Regions from separate parts of the Cytobacillus sp. T106 genome, predicted to be linked through region 3. Evidence: riboswitches for the same ligand, from Rfam matches in the RefSeq annotation. Region 3 holds a riboswitch; each other region holds the start of a gene.
The links. A riboswitch is a leader RNA that binds a small molecule or an ion and turns the genes downstream of it on or off. The one in region 3 is predicted to bind cyclic di-AMP.

Region 1: linked by a shared signal. The riboswitch ahead of ABU165_RS17015 (CBS domain-containing protein) and the one ahead of ABU165_RS19760 (dicarboxylate/amino acid:cation symporter) in region 3 are both predicted to bind cyclic di-AMP.
Region 2: linked by a shared signal. The riboswitch ahead of glnA (type I glutamate--ammonia ligase) and the one ahead of ABU165_RS19760 (dicarboxylate/amino acid:cation symporter) in region 3 are both predicted to bind cyclic di-AMP.

What each region holds. Positions count from the first base shown of each region.
Region 1 covers NZ_JBEUMK010000010.1:23,476-27,628, forward strand. Annotated here, with positions in the region: gene ABU165_RS17005 (LysM peptidoglycan-binding domain-containing protein) at 1-753, shown strand, start outside; gene ABU165_RS17010 (hypothetical protein) at 919-1,104, opposite strand; cyclic di-AMP (ydaO/yuaA leader) riboswitch at 1,463-1,601, shown strand; gene ABU165_RS17015 (CBS domain-containing protein) at 1,857-2,300, shown strand; gene ABU165_RS17020 (class I SAM-dependent methyltransferase) at 2,718-3,467, opposite strand; gene ABU165_RS17025 (DUF3231 family protein) at 4,085-4,153, opposite strand, start outside.
Region 2 covers NZ_JBEUMK010000002.1:1,568-5,720, reverse strand. Annotated here, with positions in the region: gene ABU165_RS04345 (potassium-transporting ATPase subunit F) at 1-8, opposite strand, end outside; gene ABU165_RS25160 (hypothetical protein) at 8-115, opposite strand; gene ABU165_RS04340 (hypothetical protein) at 135-536, opposite strand; cyclic di-AMP (ydaO/yuaA leader) riboswitch at 967-1,109, opposite strand; gene ABU165_RS04335 (Na-translocating system protein MpsC family protein) at 1,322-1,726, shown strand; cyclic di-AMP (ydaO/yuaA leader) riboswitch at 1,857-1,996, shown strand; cyclic di-AMP (ydaO/yuaA leader) riboswitch at 2,029-2,172, shown strand; gene glnA (type I glutamate--ammonia ligase) at 2,269-3,615, shown strand.
Region 3 covers NZ_JBEUMK010000013.1:14,607-18,759, forward strand. Annotated here, with positions in the region: gene ABU165_RS19745 (hypothetical protein) at 1-326, shown strand, start outside; gene ABU165_RS19750 (twin-arginine translocase TatA/TatE family subunit) at 355-522, shown strand; gene ABU165_RS19755 (undecaprenyl-diphosphate phosphatase) at 609-1,430, shown strand; cyclic di-AMP (ydaO/yuaA leader) riboswitch at 1,503-1,640, shown strand; gene ABU165_RS19760 (dicarboxylate/amino acid:cation symporter) at 1,715-2,938, shown strand; gene ABU165_RS19765 (potassium/proton antiporter) at 3,012-4,153, opposite strand, start outside.

The sequences.
Region 1 (4,153 bases), on a different contig from region 3:
GCTTCAGCGCTTGTCATCCTTGGCATTCTGACATTCAGCCAGGGCACTGCATCTGCTGAAGAGTTTTATACGATCAAAAAAGGGGACACTCTCTATAGCATTGCCAGGCAATATGGCAGTACAGTCGGACAGCTGAAGCATCTCAATAAATTAAAGGGCGATTTGATCTATGCAGGCAGCAGATTGGAGGTTCCCGGAAAGATTACAGTGAAGAAAGGAGACACACTCTGGAGACTCGGACAAAAATACGGTCTCAGTGTCGCTGAACTCAAGAAAATAAACGGACTGAGGAGCGACCTGATCCTAATAGGGCAGAATCTGTCAGTCAATAAAGGCAGTATTGCTTCATATGATGCTGAAAAGGTGAAATTGTCCGTTTCCCCCAAGAAAGGTTACACATTTCATGCAGAAGAGCCGCGCCGCTTCCTTTTGGAATATGGGAAGAATAGCCGGTATTTTGCCAGGGTGGAAGTTCTTGACGGAAAATCAGCAATGGATGAAGTAAAGAAAAATTCTCTGGAATATCTTAGGACGATTGGCAAGCCTGAAGAAATGAAACCAGTACAGCTTCCATTTTATAGAGACAGTATGATGGTGCTGCACGCACATAACAAAACTGACCAGGCAAACATCATTGTCAAAAATGTAGACGGGAAGCTGCTTCGATTCACCATTCATTATGTGAACCAGGAGGAATCAGAAGAGGTTTACGGGACAATGATCTCGATTCTCGGAAGCGTGAAAGCAAACTGAAAATGAAAAAGGGAGGGGATCCAGCGGTCCCCTCCCTTGCCATTCCCCATGATTATTTCCAGACTTCTTCGGCAATGTTTGCTTAAATGAAAGTAGAATGGCTAGGTAGAAAATAGAGAGCTTCAGCAAGCTCTCTATCAGTACAAGTCTATAGGGTGTTATGCTTTATTTTGAAAACAGCTTCAGCAGCGGATGCTTATTTTTGTCCTTCACCTTGATTTCCTCCATCACTATCCGGTCCTGATGCTCAGAAATCCATTCTTCCATTTCTTTTTTATCTTTGCATTGCGTATAGTAGGTTTCTCCGCCTTTTCCAACTGCATTAATGACATATCGGCAAGTGTTTCCCATAAATCCTCCCGTTGCTGTGGTGTTTAAAAGGTATAATGCATGCATTCCATCATGGTTTCTCCTATTCTCAGATCCTCTTGTTTTATACAAAAACAGAGGAGGAGAAACCGGATTTTTAAGTCATGATTTCCAATAATAAATCCTGTTCTGCCTTATCTTACTCACGAACTTAATGGCTGTCAACGGAAAATAAAAAAGAAATAAAAAAAGAAATAAACGGGTTGAAAACATGTTGATGTCTTTGTAGAATAGAGGATTCACTCATTTTTTTGCAGAATGCTGAAAGTCAGATAAAAAAAGGGATATGCAGAAATTTGCTTATACGGAAAGTTGGAAGTAAAATTATTTCAACACCTGAAAAATGAATCGGCTTAATCTCATATTGAGAGCGGAGGAACCAATTTTTGGGGCTAATCCTGCAGGAAGCAGGAGGGATGAGAATGATCTTTCGCCATCCTGCCCGTCAGCTAACTTCGTCGGCTAAAGCGAGTGAGGTCATTTTAGACCGCCTAATGAGCAGCACCCTTGCATCCAAATTTGCAGAAGCTGCCTGGAGCCAGGATAGGTCTTTTTGTGCTGTATATTATCTGCGTACGTTTTAGAGCGGCTGTTTTCAGGGAAGAAAGGGAATGTGGCTGTTTAGGCATTTTCATTGCCAAGGGACAGTTTGTGCCCAATAATCCCAAGGGAACCATTAAGCCGGATTGAATGCTGCAGGTGTTCACTGATAAGAAGAAGGAGAATCAGCTGTAATGAATATCGCGTTTTTTTTATTGCCTAAAAATGAACTGGTTTTTGTCTACGACCATTGGACAATGAGGCAAGCCATGGAAAAAATGGAGTATCACCGTTATACAACCTTTCCGATATTAAATAAAGAAGGAAAGTATGTAGGTTCCTTGTCAGAAGGAGACTTGTTATGGAAGCTCAAAAGCATGGGCAGGGTCGACTTTAATGAGATCCAGGGAGTGATGCTGAAGGATGTGCCGCTTCATAGATCATATGAGCCAGTGCTAGTTAGCAGTGAGATGGAAGAAATCATTAATTCATCACTAAATCAGAATTTTGTCCCTGTTACGGACGACAGCGGCGTATTCATAGGATTGATCCGAAGAAGGGAAATTATCGATTATCTGGCAGGCAGCTTCAAAGAAAGGGACTTGTCTGTTCCCGGGGAGCAGAGCAAGACAACATAAGCAGCCGCTTTTATTTAGAAAAAAAGTCCATACAATTTTGTATGGACTTTTTGGCGCAGCAGGGGTTAGGGGAGGATTGATACAGGGATTGCATTGTTCCGTTGGAAAATGGCATCAATTTTAGGGGGAAGACTTTAAAATGAAGGGTGAGCATTACATCTAGAAGCTGCTTCGCCCGACTTTTAAAGAGATTACATCAAAATTAAGGACGATCATTCCGGATACCTTCACAATCATGCCTGATATGCCTATAATCGGGCCTGTTTAGGCAATAATCTTTCCATATCTGCCATAATTCATGCCGGTTTCCGCATTAATATTCTTAATCCCATATAGTTACAAAAGACTATACAAAGCAGCGGTGAAGATGCTGCATATGAAGCAGTAAGATTCATGGGCGTACCCGGCTCTTATCCTTTAAATAGCTTTTGTGCTCTTAATAATGATAGTTGTCGGAAGATATTGGGCTTTTTCATAGGAATACCAGCGGTTGCTGTGCCTTTTCCTGTCTTCCTCTGATAGACATGCTTCTTCTATCACTCTCTCGATTTTAAAACCTTGGCTGACCAGCGCATTGATATAGGTGCTTACCTTATACTGCTGCATAAAAGCAGGCGTATTCCACCCCTCATGGTTATAAATGCCTTCTTCGTGATAAGGCTTATCGATAATAATGGAGGAATCTTTGCTCCTGATTCTGCTGAAAAAGGGATGTTCCCAGCTGAAAATGAAAGTGCCGCCAGGCTTTAAATACCTGTGGATATTACCCAGCGTTTCCTCGAGGCTCGTTGTCCAGCCGAGAGCATAGATGGAATAGACAATATCAAAATATTGATTAGGGAGCCCCGGATCATTCTCCATAGGGGATTCAAAAAGTCTTACTGGCGCTGCAGCACCGCCGAGCACCTGCTGTGCCGTATGGATCTGCTTCGGCAACAAATCAATGCCCCAAAGCTCGGCCGCACCCCGCCTGTCCATATAGAGAAGAGAATGCCCGCTGCCGCAGCCGATATCCAGCACCTTTTTCCCGGCAGGGTCGCCAAGCAGGTTCAGTTCATCTTCTACAGGGGCCAGGGGACCATACTCAGGGAGCGGATTTCGGCCAAAAAAGCGCTCTGCTGAAAGGTTCCAGCTTTCTTTGTTTTTCTCTAGAATTTCTGTTTTCATAAGTATCATCCTTTATCCAATTATAAAATGGCTCTCATGCTGACCTGAGGAACCTCTATCAATATTCGGTGCACTTCCAATATTCTCCTTTAAATCTTAGGGAAAATTAGTCTATTCGCTTTGTTTAAGCAAGATTTTCAGCAGTGTCATAGAGATGGCGAGTAATGGAAAGCAGCAGATGTAACCAGGAAAGCAACCTGGGATGATGCCATGTCAAGAAGACTGCCAGCCGGACTGACTAGTCAGGAGAAAAGGAAGTATTCGCTTTTGTGAAGGCGGCAATAAGGAAGAAACGCCTGAATGACACTCAGCTGATCATGCTAAAACAGATGTTTATTAAAGAAGCTCTAAAAACAATATTTCCATATCAGAAACAATGATTAAAACAGCAGCCAGAGCGCGATCAAGTATAACCCCTGGAAATACAATTCAGAGCAAACAAGCGTATTTTAACTATCGGCCATATCAGAGTTTTCCTTATCACTCATTTTCTATTATTAGTGTAAGAAATTCTGCAGAAATCAAAAATCAGCCCCGGCTGTATTTTTATACGGCTCAAGACTGATTTTATTAGTAAAGTAAAGCTCATAATCTGGACAGCTGAACTGGATTAGCAGTTAGCAGTCCTTCCCTTTAGACAGATGCAGGGGAGGAGGGATCAGCCAGCCCTTTTCTTTATTCAGGCG
Region 2 (4,153 bases), on a different contig from region 3:
AGAACCATTATTTATTTTCACTTCCTTGCTCTACGGCTTCAGCGGACCAACTGGCAAGTCCGAGCATTAAAGCCGGCAGGATGATGAAAAGGCTGACCATGATAATGTCCGACATTTTGATAACCTCCTGATTTCTAACTTAATAGACATGAAATATTGCTGCTTTTGGAATACACCACATATTTTGCTCCATATGCGCAATAAAGGCGCATTGGATAGCCATGAACCGTGGCATCGACAATGATAGGTGCACAAGTGCTGTTCCTGATGACCTTCAGCAGGGTGCATGTTTCTGCAATCTCACTTTCAAAGACAATCACCTTCCTGAACCGTCCCTGGAGAATCAAGTACTCATCTTTGAGGCCGAACTCCACCACACGCTGATGGCCCCTGCTTTTTAAAGCTCTGATCACTTGAGGATCAGATGAAACAAGGCAGCATGAATGCGAATCGCTCAAATGGCTTTGTACCCGCAGGAGCACTTCTTCATTTGGAATGCAGACAAGTATGGCATCCTCTGTTTGAGGCAGTGTCAACACAGTTACCTCCCTTCTTTTTTAAAGCCCTGATTTACTCGTTGCTCAGAGATCATCAAAAAGCATTATCATGCCTGAAAAGTTGTGAAAGCGTTTGTTCTCAGCTGAAATACTGGAAATAAAAACCATATTCTGAATACAAAAAGAGACCAATGATTACTTCTCCCCCAATATGAATCCAAGAGCACAGATCATCCGCATCTTTGTCCAGATGCAAAAAACTGCATAGAAAAATCTCTTGTTCATTTGGAGAAAAAGCACCCATTGGTCTACTTAACACCCAGCCGGCTGGCATCAGCCCTCTATGTGTTCTGTCTTCCATGTTCACTTTTTCAAGATAGGCATAATAAAAAGACCTTCTTATCACTCAAGCTGCCCTGTCCGTTGTTTGACACAACAAAAATGGGCCCCCTGAAAAGGCGGTCTCTATGACCTCCTTCGCTTTAGCCGACGAAGTTAGCTGACGGGTAGGATGGCGAAAGAGTTTGAATCTCATCCCTTCTGCAATAGCAGAATTAACCCCAGTTGATTGGTTCCTCCGTTCTCGTTTCCGAGACTAGGCCGAATATTGAGTTGTTTGATTGCTGTTTACGAAAGCAATCGTACTCCTGCTCAAGGAAAATGTAAATCTTAAAAAAATGCCATATTTGGCTGTTTTTTTTGATATTGAGGATTTTTCTTTAGTTTTTCTCTTAAATGCTGACTAATTAGCTGTTTTTCGATGTTTTTTGAAATTCATATTTTTATTGACTTTAGCAGTGCCTCTCACTAACATAAACCTTGAAATTCGCTATAACTTTGAAAATCTCAGGGAGGAACTGGAATTGCAATCTTCTAAACGACGATTAGAGGCTGAATTAAGTGAAGCATTCATCAAGCTGCAAAGGGAGCTGATCGGCCGCGGGCCGCAGGAGACCAGGACATATATTGTGGAGGATATGGTCATTGCCAGATTCAAAGGTGTCCTGACTGTGGAAGAAAAGCACCTGGTTGAACATGAAACCGGCAGGCAGCTTGTCAAAAAGATGCGGCAGGTTCTAAGAGAAATGTACAGCACGAACATTGAGGAGATAGTCGAAAAACATACCAAATGCAAAGTCCTTTCAAGCCACAGTGACATCAGCACCAAAATGGGAGAACGCATGGAAGTGTTTGTGCTCGATAGAAACCTGGAAAAATGCCTTGAGTAAAAAAGTTGTATTTCTTTAAAAAAGAGAGCATTTTCGAGAAAAGTGGATTTTTCTAAAGAAATTCAATCCTAATTTCTTATTTTCCGGGTTTTTCCTTTATGCGAGTGGAGATTATCATAAATCCTAATTCTGACCTGATCCGCTGAATCCATACAGAACGGAGGACCCAACTGATTATTCCAGAATAATTATGGGGTGAAGCCGAAAGGCCGGGGGACTTCTGCCTTCCGAACCCGTCAGCTAACTTCGTAAGCGTTGCAGGAGAGAGGAGCGATATCCATCCAGCCTGATTACAATTATATAGCACTGAAACGCTGAATCTTATTGAGCGGGGGAACCAACTTTTGACTGCATGCTGCAGTCTTGGGGTGAAGCCATGAATGGCAGGGAGACTCTTACCTTCCTAATCCGACAGCTAACTCCGTAAGCGTTGTTTAAGAGAGTGATCGTTGCCATACAAGCACACGTTTGTTTACCTGTGCCTAAGCTGCGGAGAATACTCTCCGCAGCTTTTTTAATTTTAGTAAAAGGGGATCGTGCCGATGACTCAGGTATCAGAGCAAAACAAAAATTATATTAAAATAAAAGAAGCCCAGAAAAAATATCATATAGAACTTCTTCATCTTCAATTTGTTGATTTAGAAGGAGTCCTTAAGCATGTGACCATTACCTTTGATCAGCTGGACGATGCCTTAGAGGGGAAAATCATGTTCGATGGCTCCTCCATACAAGGTTTCAGCCCTATCAACCAATCAGACTTATACCTTAAGCCGGACATAAACACTTTTTCCGTCATTCCATGGTCGATAGAAGAAGGATATAGTGAAGCCAGGCTTTTGTGCAGCGTGGCCAATCCTGATGGCACCCCATTCGAGGGTGACCCCCGCAATGTACTGAAGAGGACGGTCGAGAAAGCGGCAAGCTATGATTATTCAATCAGCATCGGTCCGGAACTGGAATTCTTTTTATTTGGGATGGATGAGAGTGGCAATCCTACGACAGTTCCTCAGGATAGCGGAGGATATTTCGAACCGGCCCATGACCTGGGTGAAAAAGTCCGCCTGGAAATCTACCGGACCTTAAAGGCCATGGGATTCAAGATTGAGGCCTCCCACCATGAGGTCGCAATGGGCCAGCATGAAATTAACTTTAAGTTCATGGATGCCCTGGCATCAGCCGACAATGCCACCACATATAAATGGATCGTGAAAAATATCGCCAAAAACTTCAACTTGCACGCCTCCTTCATGCCGAAGCCAGTCCAGGGATTGAACGGTTCCGGCATGCATGTGAATATTTCACTGTTTAAAGACGGGCAGAATGTATTTTTTAACGAAAATGATCCAAACGGACTCTCGGAAGATACTTATTATTTCATAAACGGCCTGATGAAAAACATTGCGACTCTTACAGCCATCACCAATCCGACAGTCAATTCCTATAAGAGGCTTGTCCCGGGGTTTGAAGCGCCTTGCTATATGGCCTGGTCCACATGCAACCGGTCGACCCTGATCAGAATTCCCTCATCACGGGGAGCCGCAACCAGAGTGGAAGCACGCCATCCCGATCCATGTGCAAACCCTTACCTGGCTTTTTCGGTGATTGCAGAAGCAGGGCTGGAAGGAATCCGATTAAAGCAAAGGCCTGCCGATCCCATTAATGAAGACATATACAGCATGCCCGAATCCAAAAGAGAATTACTCCGGATCAGCCACTTACCGGACAATCTGGAAACAGCACTCGATTTATTGGCAGACAGCCCTCTCGCAAGAAAAATTCTCGGCGATCACATTTTCAGGAAGTTCATTTCTCTAAAAAGAGCTGAGTGGAAGGAATACCGGAACACAGTGCACGACTGGGAGCTTAAGAGGTATCAGATGAAGTTTTGAAGATGTGGGGCCGGGGGGTCAGACCCCTTGGCCCAGTCTCAAAAAGAGCCAGGGGGTCTGGCCCCTTAGCTCTTTTTCTGTAAAAAATTGGTGATTACGAGACTCCAATTGATTAAAATAAAAGATAGATTGAGAGCGGGGAGGAATCTAATATTAAATCGCTGATTGGGAGAATAATCTCAGCAACAGGCATACTGTTTTTCATTTCTTTGCCACTTACCATCTTTTTGGTCCTATTTTTGACTGTTATGTCCACAGACGCAGATGAAAAAGGGGCTATAACATTTAGCCTCCTGCTGCCGGCTGCCTATATCATCCTTGTTTTAATTTACATAGTCCTAGTTTCCCTTAAGCAATTTCTTTGGAACAAGTATCAGATAGGACAGAGAATACTTAATAACTGGGAAAAGTACAAAATTGTGATTATTATAGCAGGCATTATTTTAATCATGCTATTCCGCGGTCCTCTGATCGCTATTCTTAGTATATGGTTCATTGATTGGGTTTCTGAAAAAATGAAGAATTGGAAAGCATCTAC
Region 3 (4,153 bases):
TCCTTTTCCTATTTGCAATCAGTGTTTATAGTTTATGGGGACTAGGTCATGACCCTTTCTCGAGCCTGCTTTCAGGCGATGACAAGCGTTTTGAAATGATTGTACTGGAGGAGGGCAAGGCTTTTTCGAAAGAAAAACCTTTTGAGCGAAAAGGGAAGCTCCTGGGAACAGCCCCGTATCTTCCATTATTGGCAGCGCCGGCCGGCATGCTGCTTTATAGAAGATATTTCCGGATGGATATCATGCTGGAAAAATTGAGGTTCCTGCTTACGCCGGTCTTTTTTCATTCTAAGTTTTTTATCTCCTCCTCTGTTAGTGATGGATAAAAATTAATCTGAAAAAAGAGGTGCAGAGATGAGGAATTTAGGATTTGGGGAAATCATGATCATCGTTTTTGTTGCGCTGCTAATATTTGGTCCGCAAAAGCTTCCTGAGCTTGGCAGGGCAGCCGGCAATACGCTTCGTGAATTCAAAAAGGCAACAAAAGGCATCATGGAAGATGATAAAGAGAAAGATAAATAAATAGATGGCAGGACTGCTCCGCCGAGTGAGAGCTCATATTAGAAGCTTTTGCATGCGGGGCAGCTGTTTTGTTCTGGAGGAAAATGATGAAAGAGATGATTGTTGCCCTGATATTGGGCATTGTTGAAGGTCTCACTGAGTTCGCGCCCGTTTCGTCTACGGGCCATATGATTATAGTGGACGATATTCTATTAAAATCCAAAGAGCTTTTCTCGAAGGAAGTAGCCAATACATTCAAGGTTGTCATTCAGCTTGGGTCGATCCTTGCGGTGGTGATTGTGTTCAAGGACCGGTTTATCCAGCTCCTCGGGCTGGGTAAAGGGGGGAAGGAACAATCGGATGGACCGAGGCTGAAGCTTACGCAGGTGATGGCAGGCCTGCTGCCTGCTGCGGTTCTTGGGCTTCTGTTCGAGGATTATATAGATAAGTATCTGTTCTCTGTCAATACAGTGGTAATCGGCCTTGTGGCTGGAGCATTGCTTATGATTGCAGCTGATTATTATTCAAAGAGGAAGCCGGCCATTGAGACAGTGGACAAGATCACTTACCGGCAGGCAATCCTCATTGGATTGTTCCAATGCATCGCTTTATGGCCGGGCTTTTCACGGTCAGGCTCCACAATCTCGGGCGGGGTGCTGCTTGGACTCAGCCATAGGGCAGCCTCTGACTTTACCTTTATTATGGCGGTGCCTGTTATGCTTGGAGCGAGCGGGCTGTCGCTCTTGAAAAATTGGGAGTATTTCACGCCTGATGCCATCCCATTCTTCATTGTCGGCTTCATCAGTGCCTTTGTGTTCGCCCTGGCCTCAATCCGTTTTTTCCTGGCGCTCATCAACAGAATCAAGCTGGTGCCGTTCGCCATTTACAGAATTATCCTGGCGGCAGTCATTTATTTTGTTTTTCTGTGAGGCTAAAGTACAGTTCCAGTATTTAAATATTTACAGAAGCTAGGTTCATAGAGTAAAATTAAAAAAAATTTATCGAAAGATGCGCTTAATCTTTTAAAGAGCGGGGGATCCAACCGGCATACACATGCCTCGGGGTGAATCCTTTACAGGTAGGGCACTCTCAAAGCCCGAATCCGACAGCTAACCTCGTAAGCGTTATTGAGAGGACAAGTCTGCGTTCAAACACAGAGGTCTCGCCCTCTGTGTTTTTTTATGCTAAAAATTCGATTAAGGAGGCTTGCATGATGAAACTATCAACAAAGATTATCATCGCTCTGATTGCGGGGGGCATTGTCGGCTTATTATTGAACTTATATTCCCCGGATTTATTTGAAACACTGAACACCTACCTGTTCACTCCGCTGGGGAAAATATTCCTCAACTTGATCAACATGCTCGTTGTGCCGATTGTTTTCTTCTCCATCACGCTTGGCACCGCCGGTCTCGGCGATCCGAAGAAGCTTGGAAGGATTGGCTTGAAGACAATTTCTTACTTTTTGGCGACTACCTGTATGGCTTTGATCATAGGGATCGCATTCGCCTATATATTCCAGCCGGGAACTGTAGGAACTTTTGATACTACCGGCGCGGAGTTCCAGGCGGAGGAGGCGCCGCCAGTATCAGACACCTTGCTGAATATCATTCCGACAAACCCGATTAAGGCATTTACAGAAGGAAACATGCTGCAGATCATTACCTTTTCTGTTTTCATCGGTTTTGCACTAACCATGCTTGGCGAGAAAACCAGAGGGGTCCTGAAGCTGTTTGACCAGGGGAATGAACTGATGATGTATCTTGTGAACCTGATCATGCGTTTTGCTCCGTATGGAACCTTCGGCCTGATCGTATCGGCAGTCGGCACTCAGGGAGTAGATGCGATTAAAGCGATGGGGCTGTACATGGGTGTGGTCCTTGCAGCGCTGATCGTCCATACACTTGTGACTTACGGGTCATCAGTATACTTTCTGGCAAAGCGTAATCCATTTGAATTCTTCAAGGGCTTTGCCCCTGCAATGAGCGTGGCCTTCAGTACATCGAGCAGTAATGCCACACTTCCGGTTTCCATGAATGTGGCCCAGAAGAACTTGAAGGTCCCTGAATCGGTGAGCAGCTTCGTTCAGCCGCTTGGCGCCACGATCAATATGGATGGAACAGCGATCATGCAAGGTGTGGCCACCATCTTTATCGCGCAGGTATATGGCCTTGATCTGACGTTCACCCAGCTGGTGACAGTCGTTCTGACAGCTGTGCTTGCGAGCATCGGAACAGCAGGCGTGCCGGGTGTCGGCCTGATCATGCTGGCGATGGTCCTTCAGTCTGTTAACCTTCCTGTTGAAGGGATCGCCCTGATCATAGGGATCGACAGGCTTCTTGATATGACGAGAACAGCCGTCAATATTACAGGCGATGCCGCTTGTGCAGTCATCGTCGGTGAATCTGAGAAAAAGAAAAACAGGGAGTTAACCTGATAATAGGGAAAGCAAAACACCGTCCGGATGAAGGACGGTGTTTTTTGATGGAACGGGTGAACCGCGGGAAGTACTACGCAGTCGGTTCGGCCGCTTCTTCTATTTTTTTCTGCAGAAGAAGCTTCTTGAGCTGCGGTTTGCTCTTGCGGCTGGCGAGGATATACAGCACATCCCCTGGAAGGATGATGGTGCTGCCGGCCGGGGTAATCAGTTCATCATTGCGGATGATGGCATTCACAAGCGCACCTTTAGGAAACGGGATATCAATCAGGGTCTGCCCGATGATCTGGGCATCATCCTCCATTTCGTATTCAATCATTTCTGCATCGGCCTTTCCGATGGACACAAGCTCAAGCGAATGCATAGGCGTCGTTTTTTTCGGTCCGGTCAGCTTGAGTCTCGCTGCGAGTGCTGTAATCGTTGAGCCTTGAATGAGGCAGCTGGTCAGGACGACGAAGAAGACGACATTGAAGATCTGCTGGCTTCCCTCAACTCCTGCAAGAAGAGGGAAGGTGGCCAATACGATTGGTACGGCTCCCTTAAGTCCGGCCCAGGAAAGGAAAATGAGTTCGTTCGTTTTATATCCCATCCTGATAGTGGACAAGAAGACGGCTGCAGGTCTTGCAATCAATATAAGGATTGCAGAAATGGCGATGCCTTTCAGGAATATATCCAGGCTGAACAGCTCGGAAGGGAACACCAGCAGGCCGAGAATCACAAACATCATGATCTGCATCATCCAGGCAAATCCTTCAGAAAAGCGGAAGATGGTGTGCTTGTAGGCAAGTTCCATGTTTCCGATGATAATGGCAGCGATATAGACGGCAAGAAGGCCGCTTCCGCTCGCAAAGGCTGTAATTCCATATGTTAAAAGTGCAAAGGCTGTGGCAAAGACAGGATAGAGGCCGCCTGAATCAAGATTGATGCGGTTAAGGGCAAACACGGCCAATCTGCCGAAGATCAGTCCAAACAGGAGGCCAATGCTCATCTGGAGGAAAAAGGTTCCGATCAAGGACCAGATGCTTGCTTCCGGAAGGGTGATCAATTCAATCATGGCGACTGTCAGGAAGACAGCCATCGGATCATTGGAGCCTGATTCTGCTTCAAGAGTGGCGCCAATCCGTTCATCGATATTCTTATCCTTGAGGACAGCGAAGACGGCAGCAGCATCCGTTGATCCGACAATGGCACCGAAAAGAATTGATTCGAGCCAGC